Regions from separate parts of the Bacillus sp. THAF10 genome, predicted to be linked through region 2. Evidence: riboswitches for the same ligand, from Rfam matches in the RefSeq annotation. Region 2 holds a riboswitch; each other region holds the start of a gene.
What was found. A riboswitch is a leader RNA that binds a small molecule or an ion and turns the genes downstream of it on or off. The one in region 2 is predicted to bind thiamine pyrophosphate.

Region 1 (10,339 bases), 2.0 Mb from region 2:
GCCTTGGGAGATGGTCCTCCCTGCTTCCGACGGGATTTCTCGTGTCCCGCCGTACTCAGGATCCACTCAGGAGGGAACGAAGTTTCAACTACAGGGTTTTTACCTTCTATGACGGACCTTTCCAGGTCGCTTCATCTACCCCGTTCCTTTGTAACTCCATGTAGAGTGTCCTACAACCCCAAGAGGCAAGCCTCTTGGTTTGGGCTAATTCCGTTTCGCTCGCCGCTACTCAGGAAATCGCATTTGCTTTCTCTTCCTCCGGGTACTAAGATGTTTCAGTTCCCCGGGTCTGCCTTCCATACCCTATGTATTCAGATAAGGATACTGCTCCATTACGAGCAGTGGGTTTCCCCATTCGGAAATCTCCGGATCAACGCTTACTTACAGCTCCCCGAAGCATATCGGTGTTAGTCCCGTCCTTCATCGGCTCCTAGTGCCAAGGCATCCACCGTGCGCCCTTAATAACTTAACCTCAGACCAAACGGTCTTGTGTCGATATCAGCGATGATATCTATTAGAAAATTACTAAGATGAACGATATTTTGTGAATATCTTGATATTAGTTACATTATCTAGTTTTCAAGGAACAATCGACAAATGATAAGCGTCGAATCTCTTCGTCAGCTGCAGTCATTCACATCCTCATGTGCTAGAGCACATTCCGGTGTTCATTCCTTTGCTTCCTCGACCTTCTCGCTTCTAATTTGCCTTATGGGTGCCTCATTAACATCATAGATGATGCTAGAAGCATGAGAGAATGCTCTCTCAAAACTAAACAAAACAACAAGCGTCTTTATCCTTAGAAAGGAGGTGATCCAGCCGCACCTTCCGATACGGCTACCTTGTTACGACTTCACCCCAATCATCTGTCCCACCTTAGGCGGCTGGCTCCAAAAGGTTACCCCACCGACTTCGGGTGTTACAAACTCTCGTGGTGTGACGGGCGGTGTGTACAAGGCCCGGGAACGTATTCACCGCGGCATGCTGATCCGCGATTACTAGCGATTCCGGCTTCATGCAGGCGAGTTGCAGCCTGCAATCCGAACTGAGAACGGTTTTATGGGATTGGCTCGACCTCGCGGTTTTGCTGCCCTTTGTACCGTCCATTGTAGCACGTGTGTAGCCCAGGTCATAAGGGGCATGATGATTTGACGTCATCCCCACCTTCCTCCGGTTTGTCACCGGCAGTCACCTTAGAGTGCCCAACTGAATGCTGGCAACTAAGATCAAGGGTTGCGCTCGTTGCGGGACTTAACCCAACATCTCACGACACGAGCTGACGACAACCATGCACCACCTGTCACTCTGTCCCCCGAAGGGGAAGGCTCTATCTCTAGAGTGGTCAGAGGATGTCAAGACCTGGTAAGGTTCTTCGCGTTGCTTCGAATTAAACCACATGCTCCACCGCTTGTGCGGGCCCCCGTCAATTCCTTTGAGTTTCAGTCTTGCGACCGTACTCCCCAGGCGGAGTGCTTAATGCGTTAGCTGCAGCACTAAAGGGCGGAAACCCTCTAACACTTAGCACTCATCGTTTACGGCGTGGACTACCAGGGTATCTAATCCTGTTTGCTCCCCACGCTTTCGCGCCTCAGCGTCAGTTACAGACCAGAGAGTCGCCTTCGCCACTGGTGTTCCTCCACATCTCTACGCATTTCACCGCTACACGTGGAATTCCACTCTCCTCTTCTGCACTCAAGTTCCCCAGTTTCCAATGACCCTCCACGGTTGAGCCGTGGGCTTTCACATCAGACTTAAGAAACCGCCTGCGCGCGCTTTACGCCCAATAATTCCGGACAACGCTTGCCACCTACGTATTACCGCGGCTGCTGGCACGTAGTTAGCCGTGGCTTTCTGGTTAGGTACCGTCAAGGTGCGAGCAGTTACTCTCGCACTTGTTCTTCCCTAACAACAGAGCTTTACGACCCGAAGGCCTTCATCGCTCACGCGGCGTTGCTCCATCAGACTTTCGTCCATTGTGGAAGATTCCCTACTGCTGCCTCCCGTAGGAGTCTGGGCCGTGTCTCAGTCCCAGTGTGGCCGATCACCCTCTCAGGTCGGCTACGCATCGTCGCCTTGGTGAGCCGTTACCTCACCAACTAGCTAATGCGCCGCGGGCCCATCTGTAAGTGATAGCCGAAACCATCTTTCAACAAGAAACCAGGAGGTTTCTTGTATTATCCGGTATTAGCTCCGGTTTCCCGAAGTTATCCCAGTCTTACAGGCAGGTTGCCCACGTGTTACTCACCCGTCCGCCGCTAACTTCTATAAAAGCAAGCTTTTAAGAAGTTCGCTCGACTTGCATGTATTAGGCACGCCGCCAGCGTTCGTCCTGAGCCAGGATCAAACTCTCCAATAAAGAGTTTGAGCTGTTGCTCAAAATTTGTTGCTAGCTTGTTACTTAAATTCGTTCATGTTAACCTCGTAAGGTCAACGTGGACGCTGTTGTTTTGTTTAGTTTTCAAAGAACATTTTCTTACAAAGTTCGCTTTAAAGCGACTTCCTTATAATATCAATTTTCTATAAGTAAGTCAAGCGAAAAATAATTGAAAAACCTAGTCGTTTCAGTAGTTAAAGCACTTGCGCCTCGCAGCGACGAAATTAAATATACCACCCCTACAACTATATTGCAATACTTTTTTTCATTTTTTTCGATTATCATGATTCATTCTTCCATTTCTCTATTTAAATAGTAATTTGTGCTTGTTGTTGATACATCCTTTATGTATGATAAAAGTAATGAAAAGCATATAGTCTATCCACGAGGGGAGCCAGTTTGGCTGAGAGTGAACCATAGTTCTGACCCTTTGAACCTGTTAGTTAGTACTATCGTAGGGATGTGGCAGTTTTATTTCTTATTATAAGCAATAAAGGGGCCTTCCTTTATTGCTTTTTTTGCGTTTAGATGAATAGAGGAGGAAAAAAGATGAAACGAACAAACACTTTGTTTTTAGCTGAGGTTGCCATTTTTGGTGCTCTTGCTTATTTACTAGATTTATTGGCAGGAGCTTTTAGTTTAGCAAATGGTGGATCGATCACCATTTCCATGGTGCCAATTTTTATTATTGCATTTAGGTGGGGACTGAAAGGCGGTTTACTTTCTGGTTTACTACTTGGACTCCTTCAAATAATAATAGGGAAAATTATTGGTGTGAATATTGTGCAGTTGTTATTAGATTACATAGTCGCGTTTGTTGGTCTGGGGCTGGCTGGTATTTTTGCAAAACAAGTAACAAACGCTGCCAAGGCAGAACAGTTTAAAAGATTAATTGTGTATGTAACATTAGCTTCCTTTATCGGGTGCTTAGTCCGTTTTTTGGCCCACTTTACAGCTGGAATAATCTTTTTCGGACATTTTGCGCCAGAAGGACAGCCTGTATGGCTCTTTTCTCTACTATATAACGGAAGCTATATGTTACCAAGCTTCATCCTCTCTACAATTGTTACTATCCTATTAATAAGAGCTGTTCCACGAATTTTCACAATGAATAAATCTTTCTCTTGAAAGCTAGCCCTCGTGGCTAGCTTTTTTGTTCTTTTAAGATAATCGCATGTTTTATAAATTCTCTCATATAATCTAGTAACAGATATGTTCAGGGGGATATGAAATGGATCTAGTAAAAATCACAGCATTTATAGTAGCATTATGCACCTCAATAGGGTTGTTCTTGTTTTCATATTTTGAAACAATTAGAATTTGCAATCAAACTGGTAAGGTATATGGAGAAGGTATGGTGTTTGGGTTTTCTCTTGCTCTATTTTTTGCATTAATGGCAAATGAACTTAGTAGCTAGTGCAATAAAGCCGACTTCAGGAAGTCGGCTTTATTGCTTTAGTAGGTACTTCCATATAAAAATTTGCTCCTATCTCCTATTCTCCCCCTACAGGTAAAGTAGGCTCAACTCTTCTTTTACGATTGCTACGTAGAAAGTAGCCAACACTAAGTATCACTAGTAGTCCACCGGCAAATTGACTGTATGTAACAATCTCCTCTAAAACGAAATAAGCTAGAACTGCTGCCCCAATTGGTTCAAATAATATAGCCATAGAAATTACATTCGTACTGATATACTTAATTGCCCAATTAAATAAAGAATGCCCTAAGAGTGTCGGGAAAATTGCTAGCATGATAAACCAAAACCAATCTGATGCAGCATAATTTGTGAACGAATCTCCTGAAATAAGAACATAGATAAACAATGTCAGACAACTAAAACTATACACAATAAACGTATAGGTAATGATGGAAACTCTCTTTCTGACATCCTGGCCAAATAGAAGATAGGCGGTTACAAGGGCACAGGCAATTAATGCAAGAAAATCACCAAACAATGCCATCCCGCTAATTTTAAAATCACCCCAACTTATAATAAAGCTTCCAGTAACTGCAAGAATACCAGATATGATAGCACGTGCACTCAGCCTTTCACGAAAAAAGATGTAGGTACCCAAAAAAGCAAAGAGTGGCTGGAGGGTGACCAATACTGTAGAGCTTGCAACACTGGTATAGTTCAAGGATTCAAACCATAAAATAAAGTGAAAAGCTAAAAATGTACCAGCTATTGCAGAAAAAAACCAATCTCTTTTGGTGATGTTTTTTAATTCACCAACATACTTCCATAAAAATATGGGTAAAAGAAAAATTACGGAGAAAAAAAGCCGATAGAATGCAATTACGCCTGCAGGAGCATCGGCTAGTTTTACAAAAATAGCCGATGCAGAAACAGTAATAACCCCGACTGCGAGTGCCATATATGGATTCAACCATTTATTCATTCTTAATCACCAATCCAAACTTAAATATAATAGATACTTTCTAATTGTACAGAATATTGTTATACTTCTCTAACAATTTATTTTCATTTTCTGCTGTAATAATGTCAGGAGGGGGCACATGGAGTTTTTTTTAGAACATCTTGAGACAAATGATTTCATTATTAAATTAACTTTTGCTACCATCGCTGGAGTGATAATTGGGTTAGAGCGAGAATTAAAGGGAAAACCGCTTGGATTAAAGACGTGTGTTATTGTGTCTGTCATGGCCTGCTTACTTACGATTGTTTCCTATGAGTCTGCTTTTCTTTACTCCAAAGAGTATTCTCGTCCGATGGATCCAGGACGTATTCCTTCATATGTAATAAGCGGCATTGGTTTTCTAGGTGCAGGGGTAATATTAAGAAGAAGCAATGAGGCTATTTCAGGTCTAACAACCGCAGCATTAGTGTTAGCATCTGCAGCACTTGGAATCACAATTGGCGCAGGATTTTTTATTGAAGGAGCTTTTGGCGTTATTTTTATTATTCTTGGTGTCAAAGTGATTCCTTCCCTTTTTGATCTAGTAGGTCCAAAAAAACTAAAAGAAAAAGAAATTAAAGTGAAGATTTTTATAGAGAAGAGCGTAAATCTTACTAATATAATGAAAGAGATCAGAGAGAAAAACCTCTCCATAAAAAGAGTGAAGATTAAAGAAGAAAAGGATGATATCGTTCTTAATTGTATCGTTACAACGAAAAAAGCGGTGTATACAACGGATGTTTACAGTGATATTAAGTCCTTAACAGGCGTTATCCAAGCAGAAGTGGAAAACTTGGATTAAAAAAAGTATTTGCAAACTTGGAATTTTTTGATAAAATAAATTCAGTCGCAACGGGGCATTAGCTCAGCTGGGAGAGCGCTACGCTGGCAGCGTAGAGGTCAGGGGTTCGAGCCCCCTATGCTCCATATTTAACACCACTGCATAAAGTGCAGTGGTGTTTTTTTCTTTCTATTAAATAGTGAAAATGCCCTAGGGGAACCCCAGGGCATTTTCTACCTTCTTTTATTTGATGATTTTTTCTAATTCTGCTGCAACCTCTTCACTTACAGCCTTCTCACCACCAAACATGGTAAGTCTATTTACGTTATTTTCCTTCAGGTATTGAGACAGTGCGGTAGATACGTTATTCCCTACTAATAAAATACCGCTGTTGTTCTTAGCTGCTAAAACTGATCCGGTTAGTGCATCGGCAAAGTTTCTGCCTGTTGCTACATACATGTTTTGACTAACCATATTGAATGCTTTTGCTACTGCAATGTTCGTCTCATATCTATCTTTCCCACTTACTCGGATGGATCCTGGAATCTTATCCATTACTTTTTCATTAACCACCGCTGTTCCACCTATCACCATACTGTTTGTGACCCCTAAAGCTTTTAGGGCTTTATTTGTACTGGAAGGTAATTCATCCGGTTTTGTTAACAGTATTGGTAGACCTTGCATCGCTGCATAGGAAGCAACGGAAAGGGCATCAGGGAAGTTACGGCCATTGGCAACAACCGCTTTAGTTGTTCCTTTTGGCGCAACATGATTTGCGATGAGTGATGCAGTTTCATAACGATCTGACCCAGAGATTCTGGACACTTTTAATCCTTCCTCTTTAAGAGCATCTACCACTCCATCATTAATTGCCTTTGTTCCTCCAAGCACCACAACTTTAGTAGCACCTAAACGCTGAATTTCATCTAACACTCCATCAGATAGCTTAGCGGTTTTCGTTAATAGAATCGGCGCTCCTAGTTTATATGCTAACGGTGCACCAGCTAGAGCATCAGCATAATTGTCTAATCGAGCCAATACGACAGTGTCCGCTGAAGTCCAACCATTTTTACTGATTTCGATTGCCGTTAGTGATCTAGTTGCCCCTGAAATTCGACTAATAGATTCTTTCGAAATAAACAATTTACCAGCTGTTTCTTGAACAACTCTGTTGCCTGCAACATCCATGAATTCCACTTCAATTACAGCACCTTGAAGATCCACATTAGCAGGAACCGTCCAAGTCCCTTTATAAACTCCAGGCTCTACTTCTTCCATCATATTGCCCGTAGTCTGCGTAGTGAACTGCGCTGGAAGCTTGATGGAATAAGTTGCCGTTCCACCTTCTGATTCACTTCTAAAGGAAATGTCCACTTTATCTCCAGTTTTCACATAAAGATCAGCAGACGGAGATAAATCCGTCATTTCTGGTGTACTTAAGTCCACTGTCACCTGTCGCTCAACCTTCGTGACTTTTCCAGCTAAATCCGTAGCTTCCACTGTGATTGTATGTGTACCTTCTTCAAGAATAATTCTAGTGGAGAACTCTCCAGCATCATTTACTTCTACTTTCTCTCCATTTACTAATACCTCGTCTAAGTTGGCATCAGTAGCAGAGCCATTTACATCTACAACTTCTTTGCCTGTTACCATGTTGTTTACCGGTGAGGTCACATTTAGCTGTGGCGCTTCCCTATCAACTATCACCATCACCTTCGTATCAGAAATAACTTCTCCAGCAAAATTATGAGCAACTAAATTTAGCTCATATTCGTTATCCTCTAGACCGCTCACCTCGATACTGAATGTTCCATCTTTTTCTGGTGATGCTGTAGCAAGAACCTCTTCACCATTTAAAAGAGTGACCGTACTTCTATATTCCGCTTTACCAGTAATTTTCACATTACCATCGGTTGAGATAATCTCTTCCTCATCTGCAATTGGAGCTTCTGGTAATTCCTGTACTCCATCTCTAGCCCATTCAATCGCTTGAAGATATAGTTGTTTACCTTGCTGTGTCCAGCCTTGAGTTGGGCTGATCATGTTGTTAACTGCATAAGTGGACAATAATAGATGCATATGGTTTTCACTTCTAAAGTCATAGGCAATGGTTGCACCCTTATCTTCTCCGTCCACTTTAAGTGAAGCTAGTGTAACACCCTCATAATTTTCAAAAGTGGCGTAAGGGCTCTTCTCACTATGAATTTTAATCGTTTCACCATCTAATCCGGAGAAGATGCCATGCTCTTGAAGTGCCTCTACATGGATAGCTCCTTCATTATATCCATGTTCTGCTACTGTAGGACTGCCAAACACTTTTTCTAATAGTTGGATGGATCCATCCACTCCCCAAGTGTCTGTAAAGACTAAGCTTGTTTCATTTTTATCACTTTCTTCAATCAATTTATTTATTTGTTCTTCCGTTGCATCTTTTTCATTGACAATGATGACAGAATAATTGTAAACATCGTCTACAATATCCCAATTACGACTTTGTGCTGCAAAACCATTTTCATTCAAGAAGTCAGTTAGCGATGTTTTCACATCTCCTAGTACAGCTACGTTGAAATCACTTAATTTAAAGTCTAATTCCACGCTTGCACCATCTTCAATACTAACTGCCTGGGTGATGGTCTGATAGCCATTTACTTTCACTTCGATTTCATATTCGCCTGCAATCAGCTCTTCAAATACATAAGAGCCTGTATCATCTGTTTCCACTGACTCTTCGTATAATCCCTCTTTCTCTTTCAGAGTAACCATGGCACCATTAATGCCTTTTCCATCAAGATCCGTAATATTACCGGAGAGGCTCATACGATCGGTTTTTTCCATTTCAAAGTTTAATTCTACAGCTTGGCCAAGTTCTTCCACATCTACTGTTACGGTTTGAGTAGAATAGCCGTGAGCGCGAGCCTTTACTTCATAGCTGCCAGTTCCAATACCTATACGGTACTGTCCTTCAGCGTTTGTCTGTGTGGTTAACCCTTCACTTTCAATAGATACAGTTGCTCCTGCAATCGGCTCTCCTTCTTGATCCTGAACAGTACCCACTATTTCACCAAGACTAGCAGACATTGCCCAATCTACTGCATTGACAAAAATTCGTTTGGCGTCTTCTGTCCACCTTGAGTTAGGGTGTCCATAAGAGCCTGCATGCAAGCTTCCTAGGAGTACATGAACAGAATTAGCAGTACTGAATTTGTAAGCAACACCGTCACCTAGCGTCCCTTTTTCGTCATGCGTAAGGTCAGCAAGCTTTGTACCACTGTATTCAGTGAAGTAAGACCATTGCTGGTTCGATTCGCCATTGTCAGCAATTCGAATGACATCTCCAACTTCATATCCTGCAAAAATTGGGTGATCCTCTACAACCGTGTAATTGATATGTCCTGGAGAGAATCCTTGAGTCACAGATGCTGGATCTCCATAGAAACTACTCAAATCACGAATTGTTCCTCCAGCAAATTGGCTGGTGAAGATAGTACTTACCCCATAACTATCAGCCAAGTCTAGGAAATCTTTAAACTTCGCTTCTGGCATTGCCGAAGAATTTCTATCATTTAATATAACTAGCACATATTCCTCTAACTCTTCCATTAATTGATCTACATCACCATTTAGCCAAGCAATCGCTTCATATCCTTGTTGCTCAAGGAATGGTACAAGCCTGCCATTATTAGTAGACGTTCCTACTACAGCAATTTTTTGAGAGATACCCAAGGTGAAGTTAAGAGTAACTTCTTCATCCTTCTCCACCTGAGCTGGAACCACCTGTGGCGTATATCCATTCGCTGTTACACGTGCTTGATACGTCACACCAGCAGGAGCTTGTAGCTCATAGTAGCCATTTTCATCTGTGGTAGTTTGTAAAGGTGTTCCTTCTAATCGTATTAGCGCACCTTTAATTCCAGCATTTGTATCTTCCGCCTTCACATGCCCTTTAATGAGGCCTGCATTTTCTGAAGTAATAACATATGTTTCTTCCTTACTTTCACCACGTACCACATTAACTTCAAAGCTCTTATCTTCATGTCCGAATGCCTCTACATTCAATGTGTAGGTGCCTGTGTCAAGCGCCAAGAAGAATGAACCATCTGGCTCTGTTTTGAAGGTATAACCAGTTTCCTCTACTGTAATGACGGAGGATACCCCTCGGTCAAAGTTGTTATTAATCTGACCATGAATCTCCCCAACAAGAGGTTCGGTGTTATCTAATGCCCAAACAAGCGCATTATTTAGAATACGTTCCCTGCTTTCATCAAAGTAAGTGGATTCTGTAAAACCGTAACCTATTGTCATGTTAGACAATAGAACTTCCACACTGTTCAGTGTTCGTCCGCCATAGGCAGCAAAGCTTCCTAACTCTCCCTGACCTGGGTGAGAAACGGTTGCAATAGTTTTCCCTGTGTAGCCATCAAATCCATAATAATAACGACCAGCAAACGAGAATTGACCATTTTCATCCCGTTTAACTCCTTCAAACAATGGATGATCCTCAATAATATCAACTGTTAGTACATTCTGTGAGGAAGACAGACTTCCAGCTCGTTCTATAGCTGGATCTCCTACATAATCGACAAGGAATCGAATACTTCCCCTAGGACCTCCATTACCAGTCCAGATAACGGACGTTTCTGTTTTGTCCAGTTCTTTAACGAAATCAAGAAATACCTGTTTTTCAGGGTTTAGGCTATTATTGTAGTCGGAATTAGCAAAAATCAGATCATAATCACTAATTCTATCTAGATCTGTGTAATAGAGATC
Region 2 (10,339 bases):
GATACAAGAAAGTAGGATAAGCCTTACTCGATCCCTTGATTCTTGAAAGAAAATCATTCCAAGCAATACACTTCCAGCTGAGCCAATGCCAGTCCATACTGCATAAGCCGTGCCCATAGGTATTTCTTTTAAGGCTAGTGAGAGAAAGTAAAAGCTAAGCATTCCAATAACAGCGAAGGAAATAGTCGGTTTCAGTCGCTTAAAACCATCTGTTAATTTCAAGGAAAGGACAGCTCCTATTTCACAACATCCTGCAAGCATAAGAAACAACCATGCCATTTAATTCCCCTCCTCTTCTACGTTTTTTTCATCAGGAGTAGTGATTTTTAATCCGATAATTCCAGCTAGCATGAGTCCAATAAAAAACAGCTTGGAGAAGCTGGTTGATTCGTGAAAAAATAATATTCCAACTAAAGCTGTGCCTGCCGCACCAAAGCCTGTAAAAATAGCATAAGCTGTTCCAATTGGTATATATTTTAACGATTTAGAAAACAAGTAAAAGCTTATGGCAAGTGTAACAACTGTTATGATACTTGGCACTAGGACAGTAAATCCATTTGAAAACCTTAGCCCCAGTACCCAAACTATTTCTAAAACCCCGGCAATAAAGATGTATATCCATTGCATGTTAAGCCCTCCTTATTTACAGGCGTTATCCTAATCACAGTAATATAAAATATTACCATGTCCATATTTTCTCCGTCAAAGCATTAGACTTCACCTGACGTTTTATTGAATGGAAATCGGGTATATAAATAATAAGAGATGAGGGAGGAATTGATGTGAAAAAAAGATCAAAGGCTAAGATAGAAAAGCGGATGGCCTTATTTAAATCTCAAACAAAGCATCGTGAAATTGGACAAACCATCCGCTTATCTGCTTCGCGCCATAGTGCTCTCATTCACACACATCAAGGACTACAAGAAAAAGGGCAGAGGTAAGGAGGAATTTACATGGGTGACAATACATTAAAAAAGAAAAATCAACATTTTATGGAAAAGGCAGAGTATGCAAATGAAAGCACAGGCCTAAAAAAGGATGCAAAAAGTGTAAATAGAATCGGTCGCCATATGGAGCGGGAGCAAAATAAAAAAAACCAAAAAGCGTTACAGCCAGCATATGAAGTTTCTGTTAACGAACATTCCTTCCGTGTAACAGGCGTCCAATCTGAGAAAGAAGCCATTGATAAACTCTCAAAATGGAGCGCATTTCATAACATGGTAAATAAATTGAAAGAAAATGATGAGGAAGTAAATATTGAAGCAACAAAAGTACAAGGATGACTAAAAGCACACCGACGCATGGACGACGGTGTGCTTTTGTTGTTGCGTTTTACTAGACACATTGAAAAGATCGGATTCTGTTTGTGTCAATTCCATAATACATCCAGGTAAAGAAGAACCAACGATAGCCTGCAACAGATCTTCTACCAATAAAGGTTGGATAGAACCAAAAGCCTTCTCCGTTGTTTAAACGAACCCATGTATACCGATAAAGGCATCCAAAAAAAGCTCCTGGATCTACAGCTAAGACACTCGGTCCTCCTCCAGGTGCTCCAAGTGCCGTTGTTTCAGGTGGAGGTGTAGAAGGTGGTGGTCCTGGTGGTGGTCCGCTTCCGGGTGCGCCTGGGCTTCCAGGACTTCCGGGACTACCAGGGAACCCAGGTCCACCAGGACTACCAGGGAACCCAGGTCCACCTGGACTACCAGGGAACCCAGGTCCTCCGGGGCTACCAGGAAATCCAGGTCCACCAGGGCTACCAGGGAACCCAGGTCCACCAGGACTACCAGGGAATCCTGGACCACCTGGACTACCTGGGAAACCAGGGGATTGCCCAGGTGGTTGCCCAGGGGGTGGTCCCATAGGTGGAAAGTTAAGTTGACGATAAGGATACATAGCTTTGCTCCCTTCACTTTCATTCTTTATACGGTATGCATATGCCTAGATGTTGGTGAAAGGAAAAGGGCAACGAAAAAAGCCAGGCACAACGCCTGACTTTTATTTTGCAACCAACACTGGACAGTTAGCAGTATTGGTCACTTTATCACTTACACTGCCAAGGATTAATTTTTTTAAACCACCCAAGCCTCTGCTACCAATGATCACTAAATCTGTTGCTTGCTCCTCTGCAAAATTGCAGATGGTTTTTGCAGGATCTCCATGGAGAACCTCAACCGCTGCATTCACTCGCTCTTGTGCGAGTAAGGAATGCACTTCATTTATTGATTCTTCTGTTGTAGCGTTCTGGACAGCAACTTTTTGTTCTCTATAAGCGTCATCCCTAGCGTTATGGGTGTAAATGTTCAACCCGTCCACACTTCCCATTCCACCAGTTGGCACCGTATCCGGTCTAGTGCTCTGAACTGGGATATAACCAGTAGTCTCTTCTAGCACATGCAAAATGGTGAGCGCTGCATTAGACTGCTTTTTCATTTCAATCCCCATCTTTACTGCCTTCATACTGCTTGTCGAACCATCGTAAGCAACTAAGATGTTTGAAAAATTTAACATAATCTTCCACTCCTTTTTTAAGTAAAGTAATTGAAATAAATTGTTTTCTTTGTAAATTAAGTACCCTTTAGAGGAACTTTTAAACTTTGGTAACAAAGCAATAATACCGTATTTTAAAAGATTTACTTGTTACTTTTATGGGTATATATTAGTGATTGGGCTTGAGGAATGTTAATATCATCTTATATTGACATAGAGTTAATCACCCTAATAAAATGAGCTTTACCTACGAATGACTATGAAGATTTTGTTGCAGAAACAGGGGGTTCTTATGGCGGAAAGAGTTGGAAGACGCAAACGAAAAGTAAGTATACGAGCATTACTTCTTATTGCAGGATTATTTGCCTTGATCATATTAATCGGCATGCAATTATATATAAATTCAAGAGATGTCAGTGCATTAACGGACCCGCTCCCTCAATCCTCCGTCATCTATGATCGACATGGAGAGATTGCGAGCAGAGTAACTTCCAATCAAATTGAAGGAGTGTCATCAGAGGAGATCCCGGATGTGATGAAGCAAGCTGTCGTGGCTGTGGAAGACCAACGCTTTTATGAGCATGATGGTTTTGACTTTGTTGGCACCGTTAGAGCACTAACTACAAATGTGAAGTCAGGTGGATATGTGCAGGGTGGAAGTACCATCACACAACAATTGTCAAAAAATGTATTTTTGTCTCATGATAAAACGTTAAAACGAAAAGCTGATGAATTCTTTTTAGCAAAAAAAGTAGAAAAAACATACTCTAAGGACCAAATCATTAGTTTGTATTTAAATCAGATCTATTTTGGCGAAGGGGCATGGGGAATTAAACGAGCGGCAGCTGTTTATTTTGCAAAAGATCCACAGGATTTATCACTATCTGAAGCAGCAACCTTAGCAGGCATTATCAAGGCTCCATCTGCCTTATCCCCGTTAAACAACGAGGAACGTGCCATTCAGCGTAGAAACTTAGTACTCTCCCTTATGCACAAACAAGGCTTTATCACAGCAGAGCAGGTAGAAGAAGCGAAACAGGATGAGTTAAAATTAGAAACAAGAAATGTCGATCCATACAGAGCTAAATATCCAAGTTTTACAGATTATATAATTGAAGAAGCGGAAAGAATGTATGGAATTAGTGAAAGTGAACTTTTGGCTGGAGGATACCGGGTTTACACCACCCTCGAGCCAAAAGTTCAGGAAGCGCTGGAAAAAGTATATGCCAATCCTGATAATTTTCCAGCAGGTTCCTCAGGAGAAGTGGCACAAAGCAGTGGCGTCCTGCTTGATCCTAAAACAGGGGGAATCCTAGGCATGATTGGTGGCAGGGATTATAAATTTAGAGACTTTAACCGGTCCTCCCGTCTTAAAAAGCCACCAGGCTCTACAGCCAAACCTCTGTTAGTTTATACCCCAGCTTTAGAAGAGGGGTATGACATTTTTGATATGCTCAATGATTCACCAACCGAGTTTGAAGGAGGATATTCTCCACAAAATCATACGAAGGATTTTCGAGGGAAAGTTAGCATGTATGATGCTGTAATCAACTCCTACAATGTCCCTGCCGTATCTCTACTTAACGAAATAGGTATTCAAAAGGGAATGGACGCAGCGAAAAAGCTGTACCTTCCTGTAGATGAAAAAGAACATCGTACACTTGGAAATCTTGCACTTGGCGGATTTTATGGCGCCTCTCCGAAACAAATGGCAGAAGCGTACTCTGTTTATGCAAACAATGGAGAGATCATAGAGTCACATGCCATTGTAAAAATAGAAAAAGTTACTGGTGAAGAAGTGGCAGCCTTTGAAGAAGAAAAAGAAAGAGTATTTTCTAAAGAAGCTGTTGAAAAAATGACGTTCATGCTCAAAGGTGTCGTCGAAGAAGGTAGCGGAAAGAACGCTAAGATTGACGGCCGTGAAGTGGCAGGAAAAACAGGCTCCACTCAAACAACGGATAATAACGACGGAGCAACCTCAAATCAATGGTTTGTCGGCTTTACTCCTCAAATTGTCGGGGCCTTCTGGATTGGATTTGATAAAGAATCCGAGGAAAATGTCCTCCCGATTATTTCAGGAGCAGGAAGTCCTTCTGCGAAAGTGTTTCAACAAGTGGTGAGTGAAGCACTAGAAGGAGAGCCAGTAGAAACCTTCAAACTTCCGGAAAGTCTTGCAAAAAAGAAAGCGCAGGAAAAGGATAAAGAAAAAAAGAAGCAACAAGAAGCTCAGGCTAGAGAAAGAGAAGCAAAGAAGAAGGAAGAAAAGAAACGCGAGGATAAAAAGAAAAAGGAAAAGAAAAAGCGTGAGAAAAAGAAAGACCGTGATGATGACGACGATGACGAAGATGATGACGATGACGATTGAGGCCATCCCTCTCCACTGATGTGGAGGGGGATTTTTTAGTGCTAGCAAGGGAAGAGGCTCTAATTATAGGAAGGAAGGGAGATTTTATGTGAAGCGAGGAATAGGGAGGTTCTAATCATCTAAAACAAGAAAACGTTTAACCAAAGTGATGTCTAACAGTAGTCTCTACATCAAAAAAGCGTCAAGCATCTAATGAAGTCACTTAGAGTGTGGCCCCACTCCACCTCCAGACCGAGAAAAAAAGAACCAAAAGTCGGTTACCTGAATTTTCTGGTAAAAGTATGATAGAATCAGAAAATACTTTTGGGCGGAGGAACATTCAAGATGAAAAATATGCTGCAAATTTTTAAAAACAAGAATTATAGTCTTTTATTCTGGTCATCTTTTACATCCATGATGGGAAGTATCATTGGGATTGCTGCCCTGATGTTGTATCTGTTAGATCGCTATTCAGAGCAGCCCTTTTACGCCGCTCTCACAGAATTAATGTATTCCTTACCTACTCTGGCAGTCTTTTTCCTAGTCGGAGTGCTTGCAGACAGAATGAATAGGCAGAAAATTGCTATCTACAGTGACTATATTTGCGCGGTGCTCTCCCTTGCCCTTATGGGAGCTATCTACATTGATTGGATGCCGCTTGTTTTCGCCCTCCTTTTCCTGAGAAGTGCAGTATCTAAATTCTTTCATCCTGCACAAGCAGCTATCATCCAAGGTATTCTTTCAAAGGATGAATACACCGTAGCGGCTGGACTAAACCAAATGACGAGCAGCTTGTTTATGTTATTTGGAAATGCACTAGGAATATTCATCTATTGGACAGTTGGCCTGCAAGGAGCGATCTTCGTTTGCTTTCTCACGTACATGATGAGCGCATTCTTTATTAAAGCCTGTAAGCTTAAAGAGGAAGTTGTTCTACCAAACGGAAGTCACAGCTGGAACCAATTAAATGTGAAATTTGTTGCCAATGATTTTAAGGCAGGTATGCTGTATATTTTAAAAAATCCTTTATTAGTTTATTTGATTATTGGCTTTTTCGTATTTGGAATTGTTAACGGAGGGTTATCCGTGATGCCAGCCTATATTTTAAAATACAAGCTTGCTCCGACAGATTATGAGCAAATCATGATGATCATGGGTGTTGTTTTTGGAATCAGCGTGATGATGGGAAGTGTTGTGGCATCCATGATGGCAAAAAAGTTAAAGCTTTATCAAATGGTGATAATAGGTTTAGCAATATCAGGGGCATTTGTGGTAGCAAGTGGATACAGTCCGTCCATTCCCTATTACCTCGCATTTACTGGGTTTATCGGCCTTGGTTTACCTTTTGTAAATATCGGGATTGGTGGCTGGCTTCCTAGAATAGTGGACCCAAAAATGATGGGGCGTGTTCAGGGCTGGATTACACCTCTGATGATGCTATCACAATCTATCACCCTTGGTGTTATCGCCTTAACTTTCCAAAAAATGCTCACAGTCGAAGGACTGCATGTACTTGTCGGAGGCTGCTTAGTATTTGTAGGGATTTTCTATATGTTCACCCTGCCAAAGCACGCATCAAAGGGCGAGGTAGAGGAAGCACCAGGTAACCTAGAGAAATCTGCTTCGGTGTAAATTCACCTCTGACAAAGGCTGTTACCGTAAACTTTGTTTCTACTGCGGCGTATAGTTAAGCAACCCGTAATCAACGTTGCTGTCGTGCTCTTTTCGCTGAGAAAGTTTTAAATATGTGACAACTTATCTTCGAATAATGAATGGAAAAAGTCTTAAAGCCGACTTTTTGTTAGGTTTTTAGCAACAATCTTCTAGAAAAGAGCTTTGACAAAAAAGAAAAAGCTGATATGATAAGAATCAAGAAATGACCTTTCCAACAACTTTATACGATTTTACCACTAGGGGTGCCTTTCATAAGGCTGAGATTGAAGTGTGACTTCAAGACTCTTAGAACCTGATCTGGTTAACACCAGCGTAGGGAAGTGGAGCGGAACACGACAGCTATTATGAGAGTTACATAGTATTATACGTGTATACAACCACCTTTCTTGCGCATGCGGGAAAGGTGGTTTTTTGTTTGTTTAAACAAATAAGAGGAGGAATGTAAGATGAAATTTTCACAGTTTGTAAGAGAAAAGGCAGATCACATTTGGGAGGCAAGCTTTCACCATCCGTTTGTCACAGGAATAGCAGACGGGACATTATCGCTAGAAGCGTTTAAGTATTATGTGCTGCAGGATGCATACTATTTAAGTCATTTTGCAAAAGTGCAGGCATATGCAGGTGCAAAGGCGTTTGATTTACATACTACTTCAAGACTCGCCGCTCATGCGCAAGGTACATATGAAGCAGAGCTGAGCTTGCATGAAAATTTTTCGAAACGTCTTGGTGTAACGGAAGCAGACAAGGCAAATTTTAAAGCTGCGCCAACTGCTCATGCTTACACTTCCCACATGTATCGAGCAGTGCTAACGGGAGGCTTAGGGGAAGTAATTGCAGCCCTCTTGCCATGCTATTGGCTATATTACGAGATTGGCGAAAGACTTCAAGAAGCAACACCGGCAGAACCAATCTATCAGGAATGGATTGCGGCCTATGGTGGGGAGTGGTTCCGTGAATTAGTAGAAGAACAGATAAATAGATTGGATGAACTAGCAGAAAAAGCAACCGAAGAGGAAAGGGCGAGAATGCTGGAGTACTTCCTCCTCAGCAGTCAGTACGAATACTCCTTTTGGGAAATGGCCTACACCTTAGAACAATGGCCTGTAGCTGAGAAGGAGATTGTACTATGACAAAAGGATTGAAGCTTACAGATATATTAGTTACGGTTGTTATCGCCTTTGTTTTTGGCATTGTGTATAAAATATGGTCCCCGGTATATAACATGCTGAGCCCATTTGGCCTACAGCTACAGGAGCTAAGTTATGGAATGTGGTTTATTGCCGCGACGGTTGCCTACTTGCTTATCAGAAAAGCAGGGGTAGCATTTCTCGCAGAAGTTGCGGCTGCATCTGGAGAGTTTTTGGTTGGATCAGAATACGGGTTGATGGTGTTAATTTACGGAGTAATCCAGGGCTTGTTCGCGGAAATGGTTTTCGCTGCTTTTCGATATAAGCGCTATAACATGCTAGTGGCTTCACTAGCAGGAGCGGCTGCGGCAATTGGGTCATTGCTATTGGATTTATTCAGGGGATATCTATTTGATTATGTTTGGTGGAATCTCATGCTATTAATCTCTTTCCGAATTATTTCGGGCATTCTTTTAGCAGGTGTCTTGGCTGTCATTCTTGTCAAAGCGCTAGAGGCAACCGGAATTACCAGCCTCCTACGGCCTTCTTCCAAAGAAGACTATGAATCATTAAAAAACTAGAAAAATAGGTGGCGAGAAACGATGGAGCTTGTCAACATGAATGCAAAATACCCCGGTGGCAAACAGCTTTTTCGACACTTTCACTTGTCTATTCAGCAAAGAGAAAAGGTGTTAATTATAGGACCTTCCGGGTGTGGGAAATCTACGTTATTACAGATATTATGTGGCCTTATCCCAAATGTGCTGGATGTGCCGTTGCTTGCAGAAAAGCATGAAGTACCTGACTCATGGGGATATGTTTTTCAGGATCCTGATACTCAGTTTTGTATGCCCTATGTCGATGAAGAGCTGGCCTTTGTATTGGAAAATTTAGCAGTTCCTAGAGAGAATATGAGAGCGAGAATGATGGATCTTTTAGAAATGGTCGGTCTACAAGGACTGAATCTACGGACAAAAATTCAGGAGCTCTCCGGTGGAATGAAGCAGCGTCTTGCGATTGCTTCTGTTTTAGCAATGGAGCCAGATGTCTTATTTTTAGATGAACCGACAGCTTTACTCGATCCTGTAGGAACAATGGAGGTTTGGGATATCCTCAAAAAGGTGTGCAGAGACAAAACCGTTATCATTGTCGAGCATAAAATTGAACAGCTTGAGGGTTTCTCTGATAGAGTGATTGTCCTGAATGAGGAAGGCCAAATAATGGCAGATGCCACTCCCGCAGACGTTTTCCAGCAAGAACGTCCACTTTTAAAAAAGTACGGTGTTTGGTATCCGGGTGCATGGCGAGATTATTTGTCTGAACGAGGAACACCATTAAATAACGATTCATCACCTGAAGTGGTACTCCATGCAACAGACTTTTCTGGTTTTAGAGGCAGGGAACGAAAAATAACGGTGCCAGAGGTTACTGTTTCAAAAGGCGAATGGATTGCGATTACTGGGGAGAATGGAGCAGGGAAAAGCACCCTGCTCGAATCCTTCATGAAGCTTTTGAAAACAAGAGGTGATCTGTTGCTAGATGGGAAAAAGGTAAAGGATGTTCCGTCAGATGTGATGACGTTTGTTTTTCAAAATCCAGAGCATCAATTTGTCACAAAATCAGTGGAAGAGGAGATCGGGTACACCCTGCTTCAGAAAAAATTCTCACAAGAGGACATAAGGTTGCGGATTGATGAGCTGTTATCGCTGTTTCAGCTGGAGCATGTCAGGAAACAGCATCCATATCAGCTATCAATGGGACAAAAGAGAAGACTGAGTGTCGCAGCGGCAGTTGTCCATCGTCCCAAAATCCTCTTATTAGATGAACCAACCTTTGGCCAGGACAGCAAAAACACGTTCAGGATGCTTGAATGGCTGGAAAAGCTGAGACAAGAAGGTGTCGCAATTTTGATGGTAACTCATGACGAACAGATTGTTTCAAGCTTTGCCAATACAGTTTGGTCAATACAGGATGGCAGGCTTGTCGAAATAATCGAAAATAATAGAAGGAGTAAATCTCATGCAGTTGGAGCTATATAAACATAAAACCTGGTTACATGATGTAAATCCAAGCTTTAAGCTAGGAATGATGGTCATCCTGTTTGTTACATTGCTTTTCATTCACAACCTGAATATCATGATAAACCTTACCCTGCTGCTGTTACTCCTTTATCTCTTTTTAACTGGCCAAACTTATCGATTAAAGCTCATGATCCTTATTCCATTTTCGTTTATGTTTTTTACTTCAGCCATTTCGATGATTCTGTTTGGAAAAGGAGAAACAACCTGGTTTCAATATGGTTTGATTCACATCACCGAGGAAAGCTTTTATCGTGGGGTTCACCTTGGATTACGCTCTTTAGCCATTGCTTTTTTTGGCCTGATTTTTGTTCTTACAACCAAACCTGTGCTCTTATTTTACTCGTTAATGCAGCAGTGGAAGCTCCCGGCTAAATACGCCTATAGCTTTATGGCAGGCTTTCGGCTTATCCCGTTAATCGGTTATGAATTTTTGCAGCTTAGAAATGCATGGAAAATTCGGGGTGTAAAAGGTTCGTTGTTAAAAAAAATATACCTTTATAGCATTCCATTACTCTCGCAAAGCATCAGACGAGCACATCGAATTGCAGTGGCAATGGAGGCAAAAAAATTCAACTCCACTTACAAACGAACCTACTATTATAAAACGGGCTATTCCTACTTAG
Region 3 (10,339 bases), 600 kb from region 2:
CTTCTTTGAAGCCCTGGAAAGAAAAAGTGAAAAAGTTAACGCAGAAAGCGCATCTTCAGGAGGAAAAATGGCAGAAGGAAAAAAAGGAACATTTAAACACCAAGAAAACGCTGAAAACAGCTCGAGATAAACTACATCACACGCAAAATAAATTGGAAAACCAACACAAAACTATCCAACACCTTGAAAAAAAGTTGGCAAAAGCGCTGGAAAGACTAGAGGATTTACAAAAGCAAAACGAACAGCTTCAAGAAAAAAACCTCCAACTCGAAACCTCCCTTCTTAAATACAAAAACAGCGCCACCACCTATAAGGGCATGATCAAGCCGCTACAAAAGAAAATGAAAGAATTAACATTCAAAAATGAGATGTATCAAAAAGAACAAGAGAAATGGAACAGGATGCAGGAAAGGCGGTACCAGCAAGAGAACAAGATAAAAGCGACCAACAGAGAGCAGGCAAAGCAGCTAGAAAAATGGCATAACCTATCTCCAGAGCTTCTCCTTCAACACCTTTATGAAAGCATGTCATTAAAAAATCACCAGCAATACTTTGACACGATTAGTTTGCATCGGAAATTTCGGTGGATGCAGAGTACCATAAAACGTCATAATGCTAGGTACATAAAAGATAAACAACCCATTTTTGGTGCTTTAACAAAAAAAGAAGATGGCTGGTGGTTGAAAGGACCTTCGGGGGAGTATTGGAAGATAACCAGTCATCCACCCATTCATCTAAAAGAGGGTACTCCAGTTTTAGCCTCACAAATTGGCAATCGAGTAGAAGTTATCACCATATACCAAGATGAAATCGAGCAAAAACGGGATTCCATCAAGATTGAGAAGGAACGGGAGAGTACTCGTGGAAGGAACAATAATCATTCCTCCCCAGAATTTGTGCAAAAGTTCCCACCGCACGCTTACAATTGGAGTGTTTTGTTAGTAACAAGTGATAACGGGAGCAGGTATCAGCAATTTTTGTCAGAGCAAGGCTTTCAAGTGGATTGGATTGATCCGTATGAGAAGAGCGCGATTCATGTGCACCAACAGATGGCCGCTCATGACCTTGTGCTGCTCGACCTTGGCCACATCCCACATGTCGTCACCAACCTTGTGCCACAAGACGAAACCTGGGTCCAACGCTTTCAAACCTTCCGGAAAAAGACTCTCCTTGCACGAATTCTCTACCTTGCAGCTAACTGCTCACACCCACGAGAGATGGGGTGAGATGGTTCTGCTTGTTTATTCGGAGGAATGAACGGTCAGAACCGTGCTTTGTTTCTTAAAGGAGAAGTGGCACTTGATAGAGAAGTAAGTAGGATAGAAATTTAATCAAGAGGGGATGCGTTTTTTTGCAGGTGGAGAAGAGAAACGAGGTTACAAAAAGCGAAATAGTTAGCCTAATGGCTAAAGCATTAAAGGATAATTATGTGTTTCCAGATGTTGCAGATGATATGGCAAAACATATTGAAATGAAGCTAAATCAAAAGGAATACGAAAGCCTGGATAATCAAAAAGACTTTTGTGAGAAGCTTACAGGAGACCTTCGAGAGGTTAGTCGGGATAAACATATAATAGTACGCTACAACGAGCAAGCGAAATCGGTGGATCAAACGCGAAGTAAAGTGGAGCAGCAAGAAGAGTACCAACTGAAAGCCCAACTAGACAATTACGGTTTTAGGAAGGTGGAGCGTTTGCCAGGAAACATCGGCTACATCGACCTTCGTGGGTTTCATCAACCAGAATATGCGGCAGAAACAGCTGCGAATGCCATGAATTTTGTGGCTCACACAGATGCGCTTATTGTTGATTTGCGTAAAAACGGCGGTGGCTATCCAGAGATGGTTGTTTTCTTAACAAGCTATCTTTTTGAATCAGAGACCTTTCATCTGAACAGCTTTTATTTAAGGACGAATGAATCTACAAGGCAATTTTGGACGCTACCTTATGTTCCAGGGAAAAAGTATGGGGAGAAGAAGCCGGTCTATGTTCTTACAAGTGATCGCACTTTTTCAGCGGCAGAGGAATTCACCTACAATCTAAAAAACTTAAACAGAGCAACGATTATAGGGGATGTGACCGCAGGGGGAGCAAATCCTGGTGAGACCCACCAGCTTACCAAACACATCAGTATCTTTATTCCAAATGGACGTGCCATCAATCCTATCACCCAAACCAACTGGGAAGGAACCGGTATAGAACCTGATATGAAAACCAACAACCCTTATGACGCCGCCTACAAATTGGCGCTTGAGCATGTTATGAAGGTGCGAGGAGAAGAATCTCCTGGCTCAGCATTTGTGGTCAAGGAAGCGGAAAAAGCATGGACGAACTTGAAATAAATCAAATCAGGGGGACGGTTCTCCTGGTTCCTTCGCCGGTTGGCGATGGACCGCGAGAACCGTCCCCCTGTCTGCCTTAACCGATCAGTTGAATAAAAAGGACTTTTAGATAGTTGCCATCTTTAAAGGTGTTGATGGTGGCGAAGTCGCTTGGGAGGGTGAACTCTTCCACGATTTTGTATTTGGTGTTGCTTGTTTTGAACGCTTGGTCGATAAATCCTTTAAACTTGTCCATTCCAAACGTTGCAGCGTTGGTGGAGGCAACAATGACGCCATTCTTTTCAGTTATGGCAATGGCGTCTGTGACCAAATCTGTGTAGTCCTTTTCCGCGCGGAATGTAACCTTTTTGGAGCGAGCAAAGCTTGGTGGATCCATGATGACGACATCGTATTTTACATTTTTCTTTTTAGCATATTTAAAGTAATGGAACACTTCTTCCACCAGGATGGATTGTGTTTTTTCATCGATGTCATTTACGTTGAACTGCTCGATCGTTTTTGGCAGGCTTCTTTTTGCCAGGTCGACGCTGGTTGTTTTAACGGCTCCACCTAGCGCTGCATAAACCGAAAAAGCCCCGGTGTAGGAGAAGGTGTTAAGCACTGTTTTCCCTTTAGCGTACTTATCTCGGATCGTTTTTCGCACCTCGCGTTGGTCTAAAAATACCCCCACCATCGCGCCATCATTCAAGTGTACAGCAAAATTAACCCCGTTTTCTTTTATGATCAGAGGGGATGATGCCCGCTTGCCGCGAATAAAATCGTCATCCTCTACATACTGACCAGCTGTATCGAATCGCTTTTTTTCATAGATTCCTTTGTAGCTGATGATGCCTTCTAGTGCAGTTAGAATGTCCTCTTGAAACGAGTAAATCCCTTTACTGTACCAATTAATGACTAAAAAACCATCGAAATATTCTATGGTAAACCCACCGATTCCATCTCCTTCGCCATTAAAAAGACGAAATGCGTTGGTATCTTTTGATTTCATTAGAGATGCCCGCTTCGATACTGCTTTTTCGAGCGCTTTTTTAAAAAAAGTAACATCTAATTCCTCGTTTGGATCGTTACTAACAATCCAACCGTAGCCTTTGTTTTGATTTCCATAATACCCTTTGCCGAGAAATTGATGACGCTCATCCACCAAGTTTACGAGTGTGCCTTCTTCCTTCAACACATCCCCATTGATTAAGGACTGCTTGCTAATCAGCGGATAGCCACTCTTATATTTTTTTACAAAATTACTCTTTACCTTTACTGTAAGACACTGTCGCATATGTAACTTTCATCCGTTCTATTCAATATTTAAGTGTGGTTGTAATTATACGCATTGTTCGTAGAAAGTGCAAAGAGACAAGGGGACGGTTCTCCTGGTCCAATCGGAAACCGAATGAACCGCGAGAGCCGTCCCCCTTTATTGAAAATCAATTCCGTTCTAATACGTTAACAAGCATCCGGTGGACAACCTCGTGATCACGAGAATCGTGCAATTGGTAGTCTTCGCCTGGTAGGGTGTACCATTCTTCAGCGCCGACATAAGTAATGGATAGGGAGAGCATTCCCTCCTCATCACAAGTGGTCCGCAGTTCTAACTCTCCGCTAATTACACCAACCTCCGCTGTCATCACGCCATGGGTCGCAGTGAAGATAGACGATTTCTTTTCCATTTGCATGCCTCCTTCCATTTGACATCTCTATGAAACTAGTAAGAACAGCCGTTAAGCATTGTTTGTAAAGAGGTTTTTTCCGATGACTGAAGGTGTAATCCCCAGCGGTACTTCGTGTTAATCCACCATTTCGCATATGCGCAGCGAGCACCGGTTCGTGGAGGTTGCCAAGTAGAAGGATCTTGATCTCCTTTGGAACGATTCACACTAGCAGTAACCGCAATCAACTGTGGTCCGTTCAAATCATTGGCGAAGCTGCGGCGCTTATCAGTGGTCCAGCTACTTGCCCCAGAACGCCAAGCCTCAGCCAAAGGAACAACGTGGTCAATATCAATCTCAGATGGTGAGTACACAATGACGCCATCATAGTAACTGTACCACTTTCCAGAAGTTACAGGACAGTTCCCGCTGTAATAGTCGGCATCCCGTTGAAGCACAATTTGGCGGGTGTCGCAGCCACTTCCTTGGCTGCTCCAATGTGGAAAATGATCCCGCGAATAGCCTGACATAGAGCCTTCCGATTTCACAGTAAGTGAGTTTAATTGAGACTGAGCTTCTGATTTGGACGGTGTTCCCGGAGGAAGGGCCGAGGCCGTTTGTAGATCAAATTGAAAAACAGAAAGCGACAGGACAAATGCTACAACTACTAAAAATGATTTCTTCAGCATAGAAATGCCTCCTACTATTAAATTTTTATATTAAAATCTCCTCACAAAAAATGAGATTCCAATAACAAACAAAACCTTTCGAGGAACACCATGAATCAATAAATGAAAAATATGTATCTACTAGAATATTAGTACAATTATCAAGCACCGTCGGTTAATTTTTTGTAAATATCAAAAAACAGAACTAACCTCCCCCATCCATTGCACCAAAAAAGGGTACCGTCAGACGGATTACAACCCTATTAGCCCTAAGAATGCCTTTCCATATCAGATAAAAAATAAGTAATGGAAGATAAAAAAACCTTGCCTCTTCTAAAAAGATAGAATGAGGGCAAGGTTTCTTTTATCATTTATTAGCTTTTCGCTGTTAATAGTATAAAACATTTACTTTGTTACACTTGATGCATCTTTCATAATATTGATGTCCTTTAAAATGATGATCACAATTTTGTTGAATCTCTTTTAAGCGTTTTTCCAATAAAGCAAGGTGAGTTTTTAATTGATTGATCTCTTCTTCAAGTATTTGGACCTTCAACATAAACCTCCTAACAGCAAGAGTTATTGATATAATTCACCACCAGATTTCTTAAACTCCTCCGCTTTTTCCTTCATTCCTTTTTCTATTGCTTCATTTGTATCAAGCTTGTTTTCTTTTGCGTAATTACGAATATCTTGAGAGATTCTCATGCTACAAAATTTCGGTCCACACATGGAACAGAAATGTGCGGTTTTTGCACCTTCTGCAGGTAACGTTTCATCATGATATTCTAACGCGCGTTCAGGATCCAATGATAAATTAAACTGATCTCTCCAACGGAATTCGAAACGAGCTTTTGATAAGGCATCATCTCTTTTATATGCGCCTGGATGCCCTTTCGCTAAATCAGCAGCATGGGCAGCAATTTTATAAGTTATAACACCTTCGCGCACATCATCTCGGTTTGGTAAACCTAAATGTTCTTTTGGTGTAACATAACATAGCATAGCCGTACCATACCAACCGATCATGGCTGCACCAATCGCAGATGTAATATGATCATAGCCAGGAGCTATGTCAGTGGTAAGTGGCCCAAGAGTATAGAATGGCGCTTCCTTACAAACCTCAAGTTGTCTGTCCATGTTTTCTTTAATAAGGTGCATAGGTACGTGACCTGGACCTTCTACCATTACCTGCACATCATGCTCCCAAGCAATTTTTGTTAGTTCTCCAAGCGTTTCTAATTCCGCAAATTGTGCTTCATCATTAGCATCAGCAATGGAACCAGGACGTAGACCATCTCCTAAAGAGAATGCAACATCATAAGTTTTCATAATCTCACAGATTTCTTCAAAATGAGTATATAAAAAGCTTTCTTTGTGGTGGTAAAGACACCATTGTGCCATAATAGATCCACCCCGCGATACAATACCTGTTAACCGTTTGGCCGTTAGCGGAACATATCGCAAAAGAACACCAGCATGAATGGTGAAATAATCCACGCCTTGCTCGGCTTGCTCAATCAACGTATCACGGTAAACCTCCCATGTAAGGTCTTCGGCAACCCCATTTACTTTTTCAAGTGCTTGGTAGATAGGAACGGTTCCTACAGGAACAGCTGAATTGCGTATAATCCATTCCCTTGTTGTATGAATGTTTTTCCCTGTGGATAGGTCCATAATATTATCAGCACCCCAACGTGTGGCCCATGTCATTTTTTCGACCTCTTCTTCGATAGAGGATGAAACAGCAGAATTCCCAATATTTGCGTTGATTTTCACATGGAAATTACGTCCTATGATCATAGGCTCTGATTCTGGATGATTGATATTAGATGGGATAATTGCTCGACCTCTTGCAACTTCTTCACGCACAAATTCAGGTTTCATATTTTCCCTTAATGCGATAAATTCCATCTCAGGAGTGATGATGCCCTTCCTTGCATAATGAAGCTGTGTGACATTTCCACCTTTTTTTGCACGTAGTGGTTTACGCTTTAAACCTGGGAACACATTATGATTAGCACGAGGGTCATTTTCATCCTTATATCCATTGTCTTCCGCCTTGACTTCTCTTCCTTCATATTCCTCCACATCTCCTCGTTCATGAATCCATGTGCTTCGAAGAGGAGGAAGACCTTTTGTAATATCAACGGAATAATTGGTATCTGTATAAGGTCCGCTTGTATCATAAACACGAATTGGTGGATTTTCTTCTTCACCAAAGACGCCCGTTGTAGGACTTAGTTCAATTTCCCGCATCGGTACCTTGATATCGGGTCTTGAGCCTTCAACATAAACTTTTTTACTACCTGAAAAACTAGACATGATGGAAATGTTTTTTTCGTTTAATGAAGTGGTTGACATAAAGTAAATCTCTCCCTTTTCTTAAATTAAAGGACGAGATCTAGGTCAATAAAAGAGGAATGAAGAATTGAATAAAATAAAAAAGCCGAATCCAAAAAGGATGGACCGGCTTTGTACGTAGAAGTTTATTCAATACATGATTATTTTTTCTAACTTCCCCACGCTAGTATGATCTAGATCAGGTCCAAAGGGTCAAGAAACTTTAACGTGTTTCTCTCTCAGCCCAACCTATTGGACTCCCCTAGTTATTTCTATTCAATTTGGTTTTAGTATACTTGAGTTTTAAGTGAAATAAAAGCAATATTAAAATATTCTGATTAAAAGGCGGCTTACACTACACCGAAAAAGGACAAGGAAACATTGCTCATGGTTGCTGAACTCTGTATAAATTGCGAGAACAATTCCCTTCATTCTGTAATTGGAATATGAAAGACTATATGCTAAAATTTACCTATTAGTAGAATAAGAGGAATTTTTTGGAGGCAATCACATGGAAAATTGGCAAGGTTCAGCTGGCGTTTGCGTTAATACAAAAGGACAAGTCCTTATGGTGTTACAAGGATTACCAGAAGAGAAAAAAGCCTGGACAATTCCGTCTGGAGGAAAAGAGGACAACGAAACATTTGAAGAATGCTGTATAAGAGAAATAAGAGAAGAAACAGGCTACGACACAAGAATTATCCAACCTCTGTTCTCCAAAAAAAGTGTAATTTATGGCATTAACGTGGAGGTACAATATTTCGAAGTGGAAATCACAGGCGGAGAAGCGAAAATCCAAGACCCTGACAACCTCATTCACAAAATAGCTTGGAAATCAGCCAACGAAATTAGCAAACTAGAACTCTCCTTTCCGGAAGATAGAGAGTTTTTGATACAAACAATTCGCTAGAACGTAAATGATAGAGTGAGGGAGTAAAAAGATGGATTCAAATGTTGTACAAGAGCAAAATCAACCGACTGTATTAATCAAGATAGGGAAATTCTTTTTATTTATTACCATTTTTGTTGTTGGATTTTTACTTAGCGCTATTAAACTACCAGAACACTTTATCCTCATCTCAGACACGCTTCCAGAAGGAAACCTAAATTTTAAGGTGCAAAACAGGCTGTCAGTGATTATATTTTTCGTCTTGTTGTTACTGTTATTTGGAAAAAAATATATCGGAATGTTCAGCATCGCTCCTTTAAAAAAGAAAGGTACATATCTTTGGATCATCGGGTTGCTCGTGGTCGCCTTATTCCTTCAGTTTCAACCCTTCTCTTTTAGACTTTTACCATTTACATTTGGGGAATATCTACAACTCTTTTTTATATTGGTCATCATTGCCCCTATAGAAGAAGAGCTTTTCTATAGAGGGCTATTAATACTCATCCCTTCAACCAAAATAAAATACATCATGCTTATCATCTCATCGGTCCTATTCGGTCTAATACACGCCGCTTTTTGGGGATCATTTATAATAGGCCTAGTTCTAGGCATTCTGGCCATTCGCTACCGAAACATCTTAGTCACGATCGTAGCACACTCCCTTTGGAATACATTTGCTATGTTTTTCTAGAATACAGGGGGGCGGTTTTCTTGGTTCATTCGAAATCTGAAAGAACCAAGAGAATCTCCCAACTAATACACCCTAACCTTATGCCATGTACCCTTCCAATTCTTTTTCACGATTCGTTCTTCATAGATGGCAGCGAGCTCTTTTGTTTCGGTGAACATCGGGGTTGGTTTTATCACCAAATTCAGTACGTCTTCTAGTCCCCAAGGCGCAATTAGGACCAAGTTGTTTTCCTTATCCAATGTTAATCCCAAAGCTGTCGCGGTCTCTGGGAATTTCGAGATGGCATCGACCGAAGAAATGTATGGAGAAAGGTTGTTCACCGTGTGCATTCTTGCTTGATTTTTTACCGACCATGGTACGTGAGGCATCAAGCTTGTTAATTTTTCCTCTAGTAATTTTTCAACATTTTCATCCACATAGGAAGGGTCATAATAGATCACATCCACATCTGGAATAGCGGTTCTTTCCGTAAACCCGTGCAACACATCCCAAATTTTTGACCGTACAAAACCAGCACAAACCCACCAGTCATGAAGTCCTAATGTACGTGCAGCCCTTATGATCTCCATCATCTCGTCATCGCTTTGAATCATCTGTAGCACATCGTATTTATCCATAAATGTAACCCCTCTTTCAAACAACGAACATATATTCCTATTCTATCACACTAATTTTCACCCTAGTTATTTGAAAAATGGTACAATTAGGATATTTCCAAAGGGGGATAGCGATGCTAAAAAGAAAATACGGCGACCGTGCAGAATGGAAGCGAGTCATCAAACGCCAATACACCCAAACATTCCTAGATATAGAAAAATTCAAAGGGTATGTTACCTTACTCCACGTGCAAAAAGTCTCAGAGCCTCTCGAGGTTTCCTATGAGAAAAAGCAGGTCTGCATTGTGGATGACGGTTATATATGGCTTCAGCATTTTCCCATCCACGAGCAACACTCTCTAACGACCATGTTCAACGCCAAAGGAGAAGTCGTTCAGTGGTACATCGATATCGCGGAAAAGAACGGAATCGAAAATAATATTCCGTTCTTAGATGACCTATTTCTTGACATCGTTGTCCTTCCTAGTGGTGAAATCATTCAGAAAGATGCAGAAGAGCTCGAGGTAGCTTTGAAAAAAGGTTGGATTAGTCAAGATCAATTCAACATGGCTTGGGCAGAGGCGAACAAGATTAATAAGTTACTTCTTCAAAATGAGTTTCAATTGTTGGAGTTAGCGAAGCTACATAAGGAAATGCTGCTTGAAAAGAAAGATTTGTAATAAGTCACAGTTAAAAGGTGTGAGAGCTTTATCTAACTCAAAAAAGTAGCTTTGAACGAGGTGTCAACATGAATAACCAATGGAATAAAAAAATCTACAAATTATGGTCCCCGGTATATGATTTATTTTTCAACAAAGGTCCATTCCTTCAAGCAAGAAAAAAGATTTTTCAAGACATGACTTTCACCAAAAACCAAAAAATACTATTCGTAGGAGTTGGAACTGGAGCTGATTTAGTTAGAACTAATAGAACACAAAAATTCAGAGATTACAGCTATAGATTACTCTGATGATATGCTTAATAAAGCAAGAAATAAATTCAAAAATACCTCAATAAAATTTATAAAAATGGACGCACAATCGATGGATTTTCAGGATAACCAATTCGATTTGGTAATTGGAAGTCTTGTTCTTTCTGTTGTTCCAAACCCTGATAAATGCCTGGAAGAAATGATTAGAGTGGTAAAACTAAGCGGAGATATTCTGAT

Region 1: another riboswitch for thiamine pyrophosphate. It lies ahead of thiT (energy-coupled thiamine transporter ThiT); the one in region 2 lies ahead of tenA (thiaminase II).
Region 3: another riboswitch for thiamine pyrophosphate. It lies ahead of thiC (phosphomethylpyrimidine synthase ThiC); the one in region 2 lies ahead of tenA (thiaminase II).

Annotation. Positions count from the first base shown of each region.
Region 1 covers NZ_CP045403.1:3,172,881-3,183,219, forward strand. The annotation lists rRNA gene FIU87_RS16490 (23S ribosomal RNA) at 1-472, opposite strand, end outside; rRNA gene FIU87_RS16495 (16S ribosomal RNA) at 804-2,356, opposite strand; TPP riboswitch at 2,752-2,852, shown strand; gene thiT (energy-coupled thiamine transporter ThiT) at 2,924-3,502, shown strand; gene FIU87_RS16505 (hypothetical protein) at 3,606-3,791, shown strand; gene FIU87_RS16510 (DMT family transporter) at 3,868-4,773, opposite strand; gene FIU87_RS16515 (MgtC/SapB family protein) at 4,892-5,593, shown strand; tRNA gene FIU87_RS16520 (tRNA-Ala) at 5,646-5,718, shown strand; gene FIU87_RS16525 (carboxypeptidase regulatory-like domain-containing protein) at 5,816-10,339, opposite strand, start outside.
Region 2 covers NZ_CP045403.1:1,103,479-1,113,817, forward strand. The annotation lists gene FIU87_RS05875 (DMT family transporter) at 1-279, opposite strand, end outside; gene FIU87_RS05880 (DMT family transporter) at 280-627, opposite strand; gene FIU87_RS20960 (hypothetical protein) at 783-941, shown strand; gene FIU87_RS05885 (hypothetical protein) at 954-1,283, shown strand; gene FIU87_RS21220 (hypothetical protein) at 1,336-1,896, opposite strand; gene FIU87_RS05900 (universal stress protein) at 1,999-2,511, opposite strand; gene FIU87_RS05905 (transglycosylase domain-containing protein) at 2,783-4,855, shown strand; gene FIU87_RS05910 (MFS transporter) at 5,180-6,466, shown strand; TPP riboswitch at 6,737-6,844, shown strand; gene tenA (thiaminase II) at 6,955-7,638, shown strand; gene FIU87_RS05920 (ECF transporter S component) at 7,635-8,216, shown strand; gene FIU87_RS05925 (ABC transporter ATP-binding protein) at 8,238-9,674, shown strand; gene FIU87_RS05930 (energy-coupling factor transporter transmembrane component T family protein) at 9,655-10,339, shown strand, end outside.
Region 3 covers NZ_CP045403.1:500,198-510,536, forward strand. The annotation lists gene FIU87_RS02740 (hypothetical protein) at 1-1,226, shown strand, start outside; gene FIU87_RS02745 (S41 family peptidase) at 1,358-2,341, shown strand; gene FIU87_RS02750 (class I SAM-dependent rRNA methyltransferase) at 2,418-3,614, opposite strand; gene FIU87_RS02755 (hypothetical protein) at 3,763-4,005, opposite strand; gene FIU87_RS02760 (HNH endonuclease family protein) at 4,041-4,673, opposite strand; gene FIU87_RS02765 (serine protease) at 5,041-5,211, opposite strand; gene thiC (phosphomethylpyrimidine synthase ThiC) at 5,232-7,016, opposite strand; TPP riboswitch at 7,155-7,269, opposite strand; gene FIU87_RS02775 (NUDIX hydrolase) at 7,507-7,905, shown strand; gene FIU87_RS02780 (CPBP family intramembrane glutamic endopeptidase) at 7,937-8,575, shown strand; gene FIU87_RS02785 (nucleotidyltransferase family protein) at 8,638-9,192, opposite strand; gene FIU87_RS02790 (ribonuclease FAU-1 family protein) at 9,306-9,851, shown strand; partial or broken gene FIU87_RS02795 (class I SAM-dependent methyltransferase) at 9,920-10,339, shown strand, end outside.